2 regions of the Peribacillus sp. FSL K6-1552 genome follow, and region 1 is predicted to be linked to the other one. Evidence: a T-box and tRNA genes for the amino acid it is inferred to sense, from the RefSeq annotation. Region 1 holds a T-box; the other holds one or more tRNA genes.

Region 1 (5,711 bases):
CTGGGAGCCGGTTGGAATGACGCCAATAGCAAAGAATGATGCGAGAGTATCAATTTTTTCGGCTATACTTACAACTGCTCCAATAACAGAAGGCGGCACATTGTCATCCGCATGTCTTGGCATGTAGTGTTCATTGATTGCAGCCGCTACTTCTTTTGCTTCTCCTTTTAGGAGCGCATACTTCTCACCCATATACCCTTGTAATTCGGGGAATTCATAAACCATATGACTTACTAAATCAAATTTAGCAATTTCAGCAGCACGAACCGCCAGATCCTTTTCTGCCTTTAAATTCAAAGCATCTGCCAGAACGCCTGTCACCGCTGTTACACGGGCTGTTTTCTCAGCTAAGGTACCTATTTCTTCATGATAAACGATGCTGTCGAGTTTTTTCAAAGCATCTGCTATCTCTTTTTTCTGATCTTCTTTAAAGAAGAATGCCGCATCCGATAAACGGGCACGCAACACTTTTTCATTTCCTTTAGATACCTTTTCTAGATGACGGTCATCTCCATTACGAACGGTTACAAAGAATGCGAGTAACTTGCCGTCTTGATCTTTAACTGGGAAATAACGTTGGTGCTCCTTCATTGAAGTGATCAAAACTTCAGCTGGAAGTTCAAGGAATTCTTCTTCAAAGTGGCCAAATAACACCGTTGGGTACTCAACCAAATTATTGACTTCTTCAAGCAGATCTTCATCAACTGGGATAATCCAGCCTTTTTCCTGCTCAAGACTTTTAATCTGTTCTAAAATAACACTACGACGTTTATCTGGATTAACCATGACAAACTGGTCTCTTAACGTTGCTTCGTACTGTTCAGGAGCCTCTATCATTGCAACTTCTCCTAGGAAGCGATGTCCCTTTGTTTCACGGCCTGTTTCAACATCAGCTATGGAAAATGGCACTACTTCGTTGCCGAATAATGCAATCAGCCATTTAATCGGACGGACGAAACGAAGGTCTTGGTTGGCCCAACGCATATTTTTCGGGAACGTCATCCCGCTGATAATTTCCTGTAAATCAGATAAAAGCTGGGAAGTCGGTTGTCCTTTAATGAATTTATTTACATGGGCATATTCAATACCCTTAAGTTCTTTAAAATAAATATCCTCAGCGGTCATCCCTTGGCCTCTAACAAACCCTAATGCTGCTTTAGACCAGTTTCCTTCACTGTCCAAAGCAATTTTTTTAGCTGGTCCTTTTGCTTCTTCTTCGATATCTTTTTGTGATTCTGAAACGTCTTTTACCAATATGGCCAAACGTCTTGGTGTGGAAAAAGCTTCAACCGCTCCGAATTCAATTGCTTTTTCCTTAAGCCATTTCTGTACTTTATCTGACAACTGTTTCATAGACGCTGTCACAAAACGAGCCGGCATCTCTTCCAATCCAATTTCCAATAACAAATCACGCTTGCTCATTTGTATTCTCCCCTTTCACTTTTAGAATCGGGAAGCCTAATTTTTCCCGCTCTTCATAGAAGGTTTTGGCAACCTTACGTGCTAAGTTACGGCAGCGGGCTATATACCCCGTTCTTTCCGTTACTGAAATCGCACCTTTTGCATCCAAAAGATTAAATGTATGTGAACATTTTAAAACATAATCATAGGCAGGATGTACAAGCCCTTCTTCCATTTGGCGATGTGCTTCCTTTTCATACATTGTGAAAAGTTGAAATAACATATCAAGGTCGGATGTTTCAAACGTATATTTTGAATGCTCGTATTCCGGCTGTCCAAAAATATCCCGTACTGTAAATCCTTCTGTCCATTCTAGATCAAACACATTTTCTTTTTCCTGAATGTAGGAAGCCAGACGCTCGATTCCATATGTAATTTCCACGGAAACCGGCTTACACTCAAGACCGCCTACCTGTTGGAAATACGTAAATTGTGTAATTTCCATTCCATCAAGCCAAACTTCCCAGCCGAGACCAGCACAACCTAGTGATGGGTTTTCCCAGTTATCTTCTACAAAGCGAATATCATGCTCAAGTGGGTTAATACCTAATGCGCGCAATGAATCCAAATACAGCTCTTGGATATTGTCTGGTGATGGCTTCATGATCACTTGGAATTGATGATGTTGATAGAGACGGTTAGGATTCTCTCCATAACGACCGTCTGCTGGACGGCGGGATGGCTCCACATAAGCAACACTCCACGGTTCAGGTCCAATTGCTCTAAGGAACGTATAAGGGCTCATCGTTCCTGCCCCCTTCTCGACATCATAAGCATTCATTAATATGCAGCCTTGTTCAGACCAATGCTTTTGTAAAGTTAAAATCATATTTTGAATATTCATCGTACACCTCCAGATTATTTAAAACGCCTCTTTATGAATTAGGGACGGGAACTCCTATACCAGTAATTTTGAATCGTTTATCGGCCACGCATGCATTTCACCAATTAATTCAAGTGTTTTACCGGTCCATTCATTGTTATTCTTTCGCATTTTTGCAAACAAAAAACTCCCGTCTCTATGCGAAATGCATAGGGACGAGAGTTTACCCGCGGTTCCACCCTAATTGCCGTTAATAAACCGGCCTCTTTTCAAAGCTACATGCTCCGGAATGCCTTCCCTGTAAATCCATATCCCGGCTTTCACCATCCCGGGTTCGCTTTTTATGGAGAATGACAGATACTCTTTTCCATCAACGCAATCTTCTTATTTTAATGATTAGAATTTTATACAATCAGGCCTGGAATGTCAATAGGTCAAATCTTAAAACATATCTTTCATCGTATCAATCTGTTTTAAGAACTTTTTTGATTTTAAATGGAGGCCTGAATACTCTTCATAATAAGCATCAATGATTTTCTGCAGTTCTTTTTTCGTTTCAGGCTTAACCGAAATGTTTCCGAGCCTTGATAAATCCAAATAATAAAATATTCGCAGCAATTTAACGGCTGCGGGTGAAATTTTATAGTGATATGGGTCTTTTCCCAGACAGCGGTGACAAATAAAACCACCTTCCCGTAGCGAGAAGGAGAATTCCCCTTCTGTTTCACCACAAACAGCACATTGATTTAGTACTGGGTTAATCCCGTTGACGGGCAGCATCTTCATTTCGAAAATAAATTTCAAAACCTCCGCGTCATATTCTTCGTTTATGTAATGCAAGGTTTGCGAGAGTAATTCAAACAGATATGGATTTGGTTTCTTATCATCAACGCTTTTATCAACCAATTCAACAATGTATGAAGCATATGCAGTGGCAAAAAGGTCCTCCCTTATAAAACGAAGCGAGTCGACCATTTCTCCTTGTTGAAGACTTCCGAGTCCGCTTGATGTAGAAACAAGGAAATACCCGGAGCAAAAAAGTTGGGTGACGGCAGCAAGCCTGCTATTAGGTTTACTGGCTCCTCTAGCCATAACTCCAATTTTCCCTAGCTCACGGGTATAAATAGTAATAATTTTGTTGTTTTCTCCATATGCAGTCCGTCTTATGACAATGCCTTCACATTTTTGGAGCATACCAAGACACCACCCATGCTTGCCAAGACTATCTTATGAAACAGGAAAATCAATATCTGCTAGCTCTTCACTCAATACTAAGGGTCTTTCCTGTCTTTCGACTTCTATCTCCTTAAACAGCAAATAGGTGTCCACATTACCTGTTTCACTAAATAACTCCCAGGTAAAATCCAACATATAAAGCCCACCTTTCATTTTTAACTAGCAATATAAATATCCGACCATATGATTAGCTTGACCTTTTTCCACACTTTCATGAAGCGTAAATTTTGCTAATTAATACTCACTCTCATTGAAACCATAATCGCGAAGTTGGCTTGCTTTGTTACGCCAATCCTTCTGTACCTTCACCCATAGTTCCAGGAATACTTTCGAGCCTAATAAATTCTCGATATCAACCCTCGCACGGCTACCGACTTCTTTCAACATTTTCCCTTGCTTACCAATGACAATACCTTTTTGTGAATCACGTTCTACCACAATCGTAGCCATAACATTAATCGTATCACTGTTATCCATTTTTTTTATTGAATCGATAACAACAGCCACTGAATGGGGAATCTCCTCCCTAGTCAGGTGCAGAACTTTTTCGCGGACCAATTCGGAAATAATAAAACGCTCCGGATGATCGGTTACTTGGTCAGCTGGATAAAACTGTGGACCTTCAGGAAGATGCTCCTTGATTTGCTCAAGCAGTGTATCGACATTATTGCCCTCAAGCGCTGAGATTGGAACGACGGCCGCGAACGGATAAAGCTTTTGATATTTCTCAATAATTGGAAGCAAATCATCAGGGTGCATAGCATCAATTTTGTTGACTACAAGGAAAACAGGTGTTTTTACGGTTTGTAGTTTTTCAATGATAAACTCATCACCACGTCCGTATCCTTCTGTCGCATTAATCATGAAGAGAATCAAATCGACCTCTTTCAATGTATTTGTTGCTACCTTCATCATAAAGTCCCCAAGCTTATGCTTCGGTTTATGAATACCCGGTGTATCAATGAATATCATTTGTGAATCGTTTTGTGTAAGTACACCTTGAACCTTGTTTCTAGTTGTTTGCGGTTTATCACTCATAATGGCAATTTTTTGACCAATAACCCGATTCAAAAATGTACTCTTGCCAACATTAGGTCGTCCTATAATTGAAATAAAACCTGATTTGTAACCTTTTACTTGTGTTTCGTCAAATAGTTTATTCATTTAAATCCTCCGGTGAAAAAGCTCCTGGAAGCAATTCCTGTACTGTTAGTTCTTTAATATCCCCGTTTAAGTTGGTTAAAACAACCATCATATCTTGTTCACATAGTTCTGAAATAACCTGCCTGCACGCTCCGCATGGAGAAACTGGACGATCAGTATCTGCCACGACTGCTAGTTTTGTGAACTTCTTATCATTATGGGCATAGGCACTAAATAAAGCGGTTCTTTCTGCGCAATTGCACATACTATATGCAGCATTTTCTATATTGCACCCATGATAAACCTTACCATCGGCAGTTAATAAAGCAGCCCCTACTTTGAATTTTGAATAAGGTACATAAGCCTTTTCCCTTGCTTTTTTAGCTTCCTCGATCAATTCATTCGTATTCAATTCACATCTTCCTTTCAAATTGGATACCATTTCAACCACCTATAGACCAAACTTCGGCAAAAAGATAATCAATCCAACTATTATAGAAAATATAGCATATATGAATACAGCTCCCGCTGCAATATCTTTTGCCTGCTTAGCAAGGGGATGGATTTGGTCTGTTACCAGGTCTACAACCCTTTCAATCGCTGAATTAACGAGCTCTAATGTAATCGTACCAGCAATGGCAGCCAAAATGAACAGCCATTCCATCCCATTCAATGAAAAATACCAACCAAAGAATACGACGATTACTGTTAATACGAAATGAATCTTTATATTACGTTCTGTTCGAACTGCTTCCAAAATCCCCTGACAGGCAAACGAGAAGCTTTTTATTAAAGGATACTTTTTTTTATCCTTCTCTTGAAAGTCCATATTCTTCCAAGATCTCCTTTTGTTTAGTAAACATCACTTTTTCATCTTCTTCAGTCATGTGATCAAAGCCTAGTAAATGAAGAAAACCATGAAGAGCTAAAAACCCAAGTTCACGGTCAAAAGAATGTCCGTATTCTTCTGCCTGCTCCTTTGTACGCTCAATGGAAATGATAATATCACCAAGCATACGAGGCATTTCGGCCCCGATAATTTCCACTT
Region 2 (5,711 bases), 3.0 Mb from region 1:
CCTCTTCCTTTAAGGTATCTTTTGTTGTTAATGAAGGATATTAAAAGAAGCTCTAGATTAAGCCATCAAGATAACGGTTGAATAGCGTCAAAAGAGAAGATAGGGAGCGAATTATTTAATGAAAGGAAAAGTAAAATGGGCAAAAATAAACAAAGAGTATCTTCAAAGTCTCCGAAATTAGAAGCGATACATACGACATTTAAACAGGCTTTTGAAATAAAAAAGAATCCATTTCCGTGGATAAAGGCATTGAGTGCAGGAATTGCTGCTGCATTACCTGTATTCATAGGATTATTATTTGGGAATTTTGAGTACGGTTTACTGGCGGGAATTGGTGGATTCTCTTATTTATACGTGTTTAACCAACCGTATGAGCAAAGAGCTAAAAAGATTTTCTTTGTAATGTGGGGCCTTTCTTTATCTGTTGTCTTAGGAACCCTTTTGGCTCCTTATCAGCTAGGGACAGCTATAGTGATGGGGATTATTGGGGCATGTGTGTTTTTCATTTTTGGTGCTTTAAATATCACTGGTCCTTCGGCAATATTTTTCGTTTTGAGTTTTGCGCTTGCTACAGGTATGCCTGTTGATCAATCACTTGCGCCGTTACGTGGAGGGCTTGTTTTATTAGGTGGGGCATTATCTTGGATAATCTGTATGTTAGGCTGGTTTTACAATCCCCATGGACCTGAAACTAATGCAGTGGAAAAAGTGTATAGAGAGTTGGCGGTATTCTTTGATTCAATAGGGACGGAGAAGTTTAATACAGCAAGACACAGAACGGTACTAGCAATGAAGCAAGCAGAAAATACGCTTTTAGCCGGGTATTCAGCCAAGAGAAGTACAGATATATTTAAGCGGTTGTTTCTTTTAAATGAACATGCGAACACGATATTCTTGAGAGTTCTTGAAATTTCTTTGAACAATAAGATCGTACTTCCACCTGAATTAGGGAAATCCGTTCAGGCACTAGCTGACTCTATTGGATCTAAAACGAAAAATAAATCAAAGATTCTTCAGCCAGAGCAGGTTGATAAAGAAGTAGAAGATTTATTCATAAAAATCTATAATGCAGATGCCATCATGAATGAACCGGTTCAAAAAATTCATCAAGAAGTCTTAATCTCAAAGCCTTCTCTAAAAACCATATTTCTGGGGGCATTTGATAAAAACTCCATAGTCTTTCTCACTTCTGTACGATATGGAACAATCCTTACTATCGCCGCTATCATCGCCTATTCAGCCGGTTTTAATCGTTCGTATTGGGTGCCCTTATCCTGTGCTGCAGTAATGTCCGGTGCTACCATTATCGCCACATTTCATCGTGCTGTTCAAAGGACTTTCGGGACAATCATTGGGCTCCTATTAGCAAGTTTCATTCTTGCATCTGTTCATAACGAGTTTATTATTGTGCTAATCATCTTGTGTTTGACTTTCATTACAGAGCTTTTTATCGTTCGGAATTATGGGTTAGCTGCGATGTTCTTTACACCTTCAGCTTTAATCATGGCAGAATATTCAACTCAAAGTTACGACTTCAGTTTCTTTGCAACAGTAAGGATAACTGATATCGTTGTAGGGAGTATTATAGGTCTTGCTGGGTCATTGTTAGTCGGAAGTCGATCAGCGTCCAGTCTTCTGAGTCATTTTATCGCGAAAACGATTCGAAGTCAGGGCCAATTTTTATTAATGGCGTTCTCTGAAAATAATAGGACCCTTACATTTGATGAGAGCAGTGAACGAAGCAAAATGCTAACCAATATGGTCAATCTATTAACGGTATACAATACATCTCTAGGTGAGATATTCAAAAACAAGGCCAGATTAGAGTCTCTATGGCCCGTAATATTCTCAATAGAACAATTGGGGTATTATCTAAAGGCCAGCTTGAAATACTCTGAACGTCCAGTTCTTTCAGAGAAGGATCTCGCTCAATTGCTTTATGTTTTTGAAACCATGGCAATAGCTGCAGATAAAGATCAATCTTCAACAAATAAAACCGTACCTGAAATTGAAGGGTTTTCAAAAATTCGTCACGAGATTTTGGACCTCCAAGAAGCTCTTCAGTTTAGGGGAGGAGTTTCAAGCTAACCTTATAGTTTTGTTTAAGGGAGTTCTTATTATTGGCTCCCTCAATTCAACTGAATGAATGCACTAGCTGAAAATAGAGGGTTTATTGAAAAAGTCTGTAAAAATGCCAATTTTCAGTATAAAATGTAAATACATACAGAAAGGTGATGGATCATGTCAAACGTTGCTAAATTTCGAGATTTTTTAACGCGCGAGAAAATCTATATGAATGAGTTGAAAGAAGATGACACCACCTTTTTTAGAGCAGAGCAAAAGTTAAAGGATGGCTGGAAGGTTCTTTTAGTTTTTGCTTTCAACCAAAATGAAAATGTGGCGGATTTATTTTGCTTTAATGTTGCCGAGTTGAAGAATCCTGATAAAAGGCGGGATGTACATACACTGTTAAATGAATATAATGCTAATTTTAGATATTCAAAGTTGTATGAAGAAAAAGGGACTATTTCAATTCGTTATTCTTATTCCCTTGAGGGAGAATTTTTACCAGATCTAGCTTTCAGGAAGTTGATCATGTTACTTGAAACAGCGGAGCAGGTATACCCGTCGTTAATGGAAGTCATCTGGTCTTAACAGTGGAGATGTAGGGAAAGTTCTCTGTTATTAGAGAACTTTTTAACATCTTTAATAGAGTGATGAATATACTATTGTTACATTCATTAAATTTTTATTATTTTTTTAAAAATAACTATTGCATTTATTTAATATAAACTATATAATTAATTTTGTTGATAGCGATTCGACAAATTTCTACAAGAATATGCGGGTGTAGTTTAGTGGTAAAACCTCAGCCTTCCAAGCTGATGATGAGGGTTCGATTCCCTTCACCCGCTCCAATACATACTCATAACGCAGGGTTTCGTTACCTGGAGAACGAAGCTTTGCGTTTAAATATTTTATAATGAGAATTCTACTGTTTACAGTAGGGTTTTTTTTATTGTCTAGATTTGTATGTACCTATAATTTAAGGAAGTAGTATGAGATAAGGCTGATCATGGGTGACTAAGAAACTAGTTGATATGATGTCAGGAAGCGTATCAAGTGAATCCAAAACTGGGGAATGTGTTTGTAATAGAAGAAAAAACATTCACAGTGATATCCTATCCTATAAAAAGACCCCTTCCGATTTTGGAAGGGGTTTAGTTCTGCTCGATTGTTATTATACTTCTAAAATGGAATAAGTTCCTTCTCCACCGTGGATTTCGAGGAACATTTTCATTAAGGACTCTGTTAGCTGATGGGCTTCTTTGATTGGTGTCTTTGGTTGTAAATAGATGATTTGGATTGCCTTTTTCGTTTCTTCCGTGACCTTTGTTCGTTCTGAATCAACGTAGGGGCTTCCAAATGCTCCATCACGATCGGCAGAAGTAATCATGTTTTCCATTGAATTCAAGCGGCCATTCAAGCCGTTATACTCGTCTGTACTCTCACCAATTTTAATCGAGATATCTCCTGTTAATTTATCCGCATCATATATGCCAATAGGCACTTCATATAAAAGGGAGAAGAAGTTATTCAGGTCGATAGCGGAATGAATAGATGTTAAGTAATTTTGTTTTTTAACACGACGGTATAGAGCTTCCACGGAAGGACGGTAGCGTGACGGATTCGTTCCGGTCGTTTTGAAAATCTTTCGCCACTCTTTGATACCCGGGAAATCGGTTAATTCTTTTTCATCTAGATCGAAGAAAAGAGCTTCTTGAAATAACTGCAGTCTTCCTTTGACCATTTGCGGGGAGGGGCCAACTTCGATGTTTTCATATGTAATGATCCCAACTTTGAAATCAGGGATTTTACTGCTAAGATTAGCGGAAATGTTAATTTCCAAGCGTTACACCTCCAAAAATGATTGCAATTAGTTTATCATAGATAGCAATGGTTTGAAATGAATACAAGCTTCGATGGGAATAATGAATGAACGAAGGTGACAAATATGGATATGAATACACTTAAGCAAGAAGTGATTATATATAGTAAAGAGATTGGCATTGATAAAATTGGGTTTACATCAGCCTCTAATTTCACGGAATTGAAAAGTCGGCTGATCCGTCAGCAGGAACTAGATTATCAGTCAGGGTTTGAAGAACCGGATATTGAAAAAAGGGTCAGGCCTGAATTGATTTTTGATAAACCGCAATCCATTATTTCGATTGCACTGGCCTATCCTTCGAAATTGAAGAATGCACCGCAAAGCACAAAAAGTGAGCGACGTGGGATTTTTTGCCGGGCCTCTTGGGGAACGGATTATCATACGGTGCTTCGTAATAAATTGCAGTTACTTGAGGAGTTTATTAAAGATAAAGTGCCAGGAGCAATGGCAAAGTCTATGGTAGATACTGGTGAATTATCGGATCGTGCTGTTGCTGAGCGTGCAGGAATAGGCTGGAGTGCTAAAAATAGTATGATTATTACTCCTGAATTTGGGTCTTATGTATATTTAGGTGACATGATTACAAACTTGCCATTTATACCGGATCAACCGATGGAAGATCAATGCGGGACTTGCAATAAATGTGTGGATGTTTGTCCAACAGGTGCACTTGTGCAGGGTGGCCAGCTAAATTCTAAGCGCTGTATTGCGTTTTTAACGCAGACAAAAGGATTTCTCCCTGATGAATTCAGGACGAAAATAGGCAATCGTTTGTACGGATGTGATACGTGCCAGACAGTTTGTCCGAAAAACAAAGGAATGGATTTTCACTTTCATGAAGAGATGGAGCCTGACCCTGAGGTTGCGAAGCCGTTGTTGAAGCCTCTGCTTACGATCTCAAATCGGGATTTCAAAGAAACATACGGCTATGTATCTGGTTCGTGGCGAGGCAAAAAGCCAATCCAGCGAAATGCCATTTTAGCATTAGCCCACTTTAAAGATGAAACGTCACTACCCGAATTGATTCAGATCATGAAGGAAGATCCGCGGCCTGTATTACGGGGAACCGCGGCCTGGGCGATTGGGAAAATTGGACGGAAACAAGTAGTCTCTATTTTAGAGGAAGCTTTAATGAACGAAACCGATGAAGAGGTTCGTGCAGAAATTGAAAAAGGACTGCAGTTTACCTTGGAGCATCAATAATATTAAATATATCAGATATAGCCGCCTCGTAAGAAATTTAACGGGACGGCTTTTTTTATTTTTTGTAGAAATGTGAGGATGAGGGTTTAATATGTAGGTGAAAAAGAGTGCTCGATATGCTTGGACTAACTTTCTGTTTGCCGGCTAATTTTTTATATAGAGCGGGAGAAGCTCAAAACCCTTCAACCGGAATACAGGGGGAGTAGATTTTGTATTCTGCTGTGATGATGGACTAATAATACCTTTTATTTTTCAGATATATTATTTAATCAAGTGGATACCTTGGCTCGTGATGTTCTAAGTGTTTCTGCTAGTTTCTTTTGTTAATAAGAGTTTATTTCGAGGAAATGAACAAAAACAGGCCATTAATATATTCTTCTTTAATGAAGTTGTGTTTTTGTCCATGCCCTCATACATACACATTAGCATAGATGGTATGAAGGGGGGCATAATTTTGAGGGAACAATTGAAACAGCTTTTGCAAGAAAGAGTGGAGTGTTATACTTCCGATACTCAAGAACGCGATGAAAGAAAATTGCATCTGAAAAAGGAGTTA

Evidence for each region. The T-box of region 1 lies ahead of glyQ (glycine--tRNA ligase subunit alpha). A T-box ahead of a tRNA ligase gene usually reads a tRNA of that ligase, here a tRNA-Gly.
Region 2: it encodes a tRNA-Gly, which carries the amino acid that the T-box ahead of glyQ (glycine--tRNA ligase subunit alpha) is inferred to sense. The anticodon was not compared.

Annotation. Positions count from the first base shown of each region.
Region 1 is NZ_JBBOST010000001.1:4,020,020-4,025,730, forward strand. It holds gene glyS (glycine--tRNA ligase subunit beta) at 1-1,422, opposite strand, end outside; gene glyQ (glycine--tRNA ligase subunit alpha) at 1,409-2,305, opposite strand; T-box leader at 2,493-2,667, opposite strand; gene recO (DNA repair protein RecO) at 2,726-3,478, opposite strand; gene NST21_RS19325 (YqzL family protein) at 3,512-3,655, opposite strand; gene era (GTPase Era) at 3,755-4,684, opposite strand; gene NST21_RS19335 (cytidine deaminase) at 4,677-5,105, opposite strand; gene NST21_RS19340 (diacylglycerol kinase family protein) at 5,115-5,492, opposite strand; gene ybeY (rRNA maturation RNase YbeY) at 5,470-5,711, opposite strand, start outside.
Region 2 is NZ_JBBOST010000001.1:1,004,316-1,010,026, forward strand. It holds gene NST21_RS04830 (FUSC family protein) at 136-2,088, shown strand; gene NST21_RS04835 (YbjN domain-containing protein) at 2,242-2,655, shown strand; tRNA gene NST21_RS04840 (tRNA-Gly) at 2,845-2,918, shown strand; gene NST21_RS04845 (B3/B4 domain-containing protein) at 3,242-3,910, opposite strand; gene queG (tRNA epoxyqueuosine(34) reductase QueG) at 4,016-5,155, shown strand; gene NST21_RS04855 (amidase domain-containing protein) at 5,610-5,711, shown strand, end outside.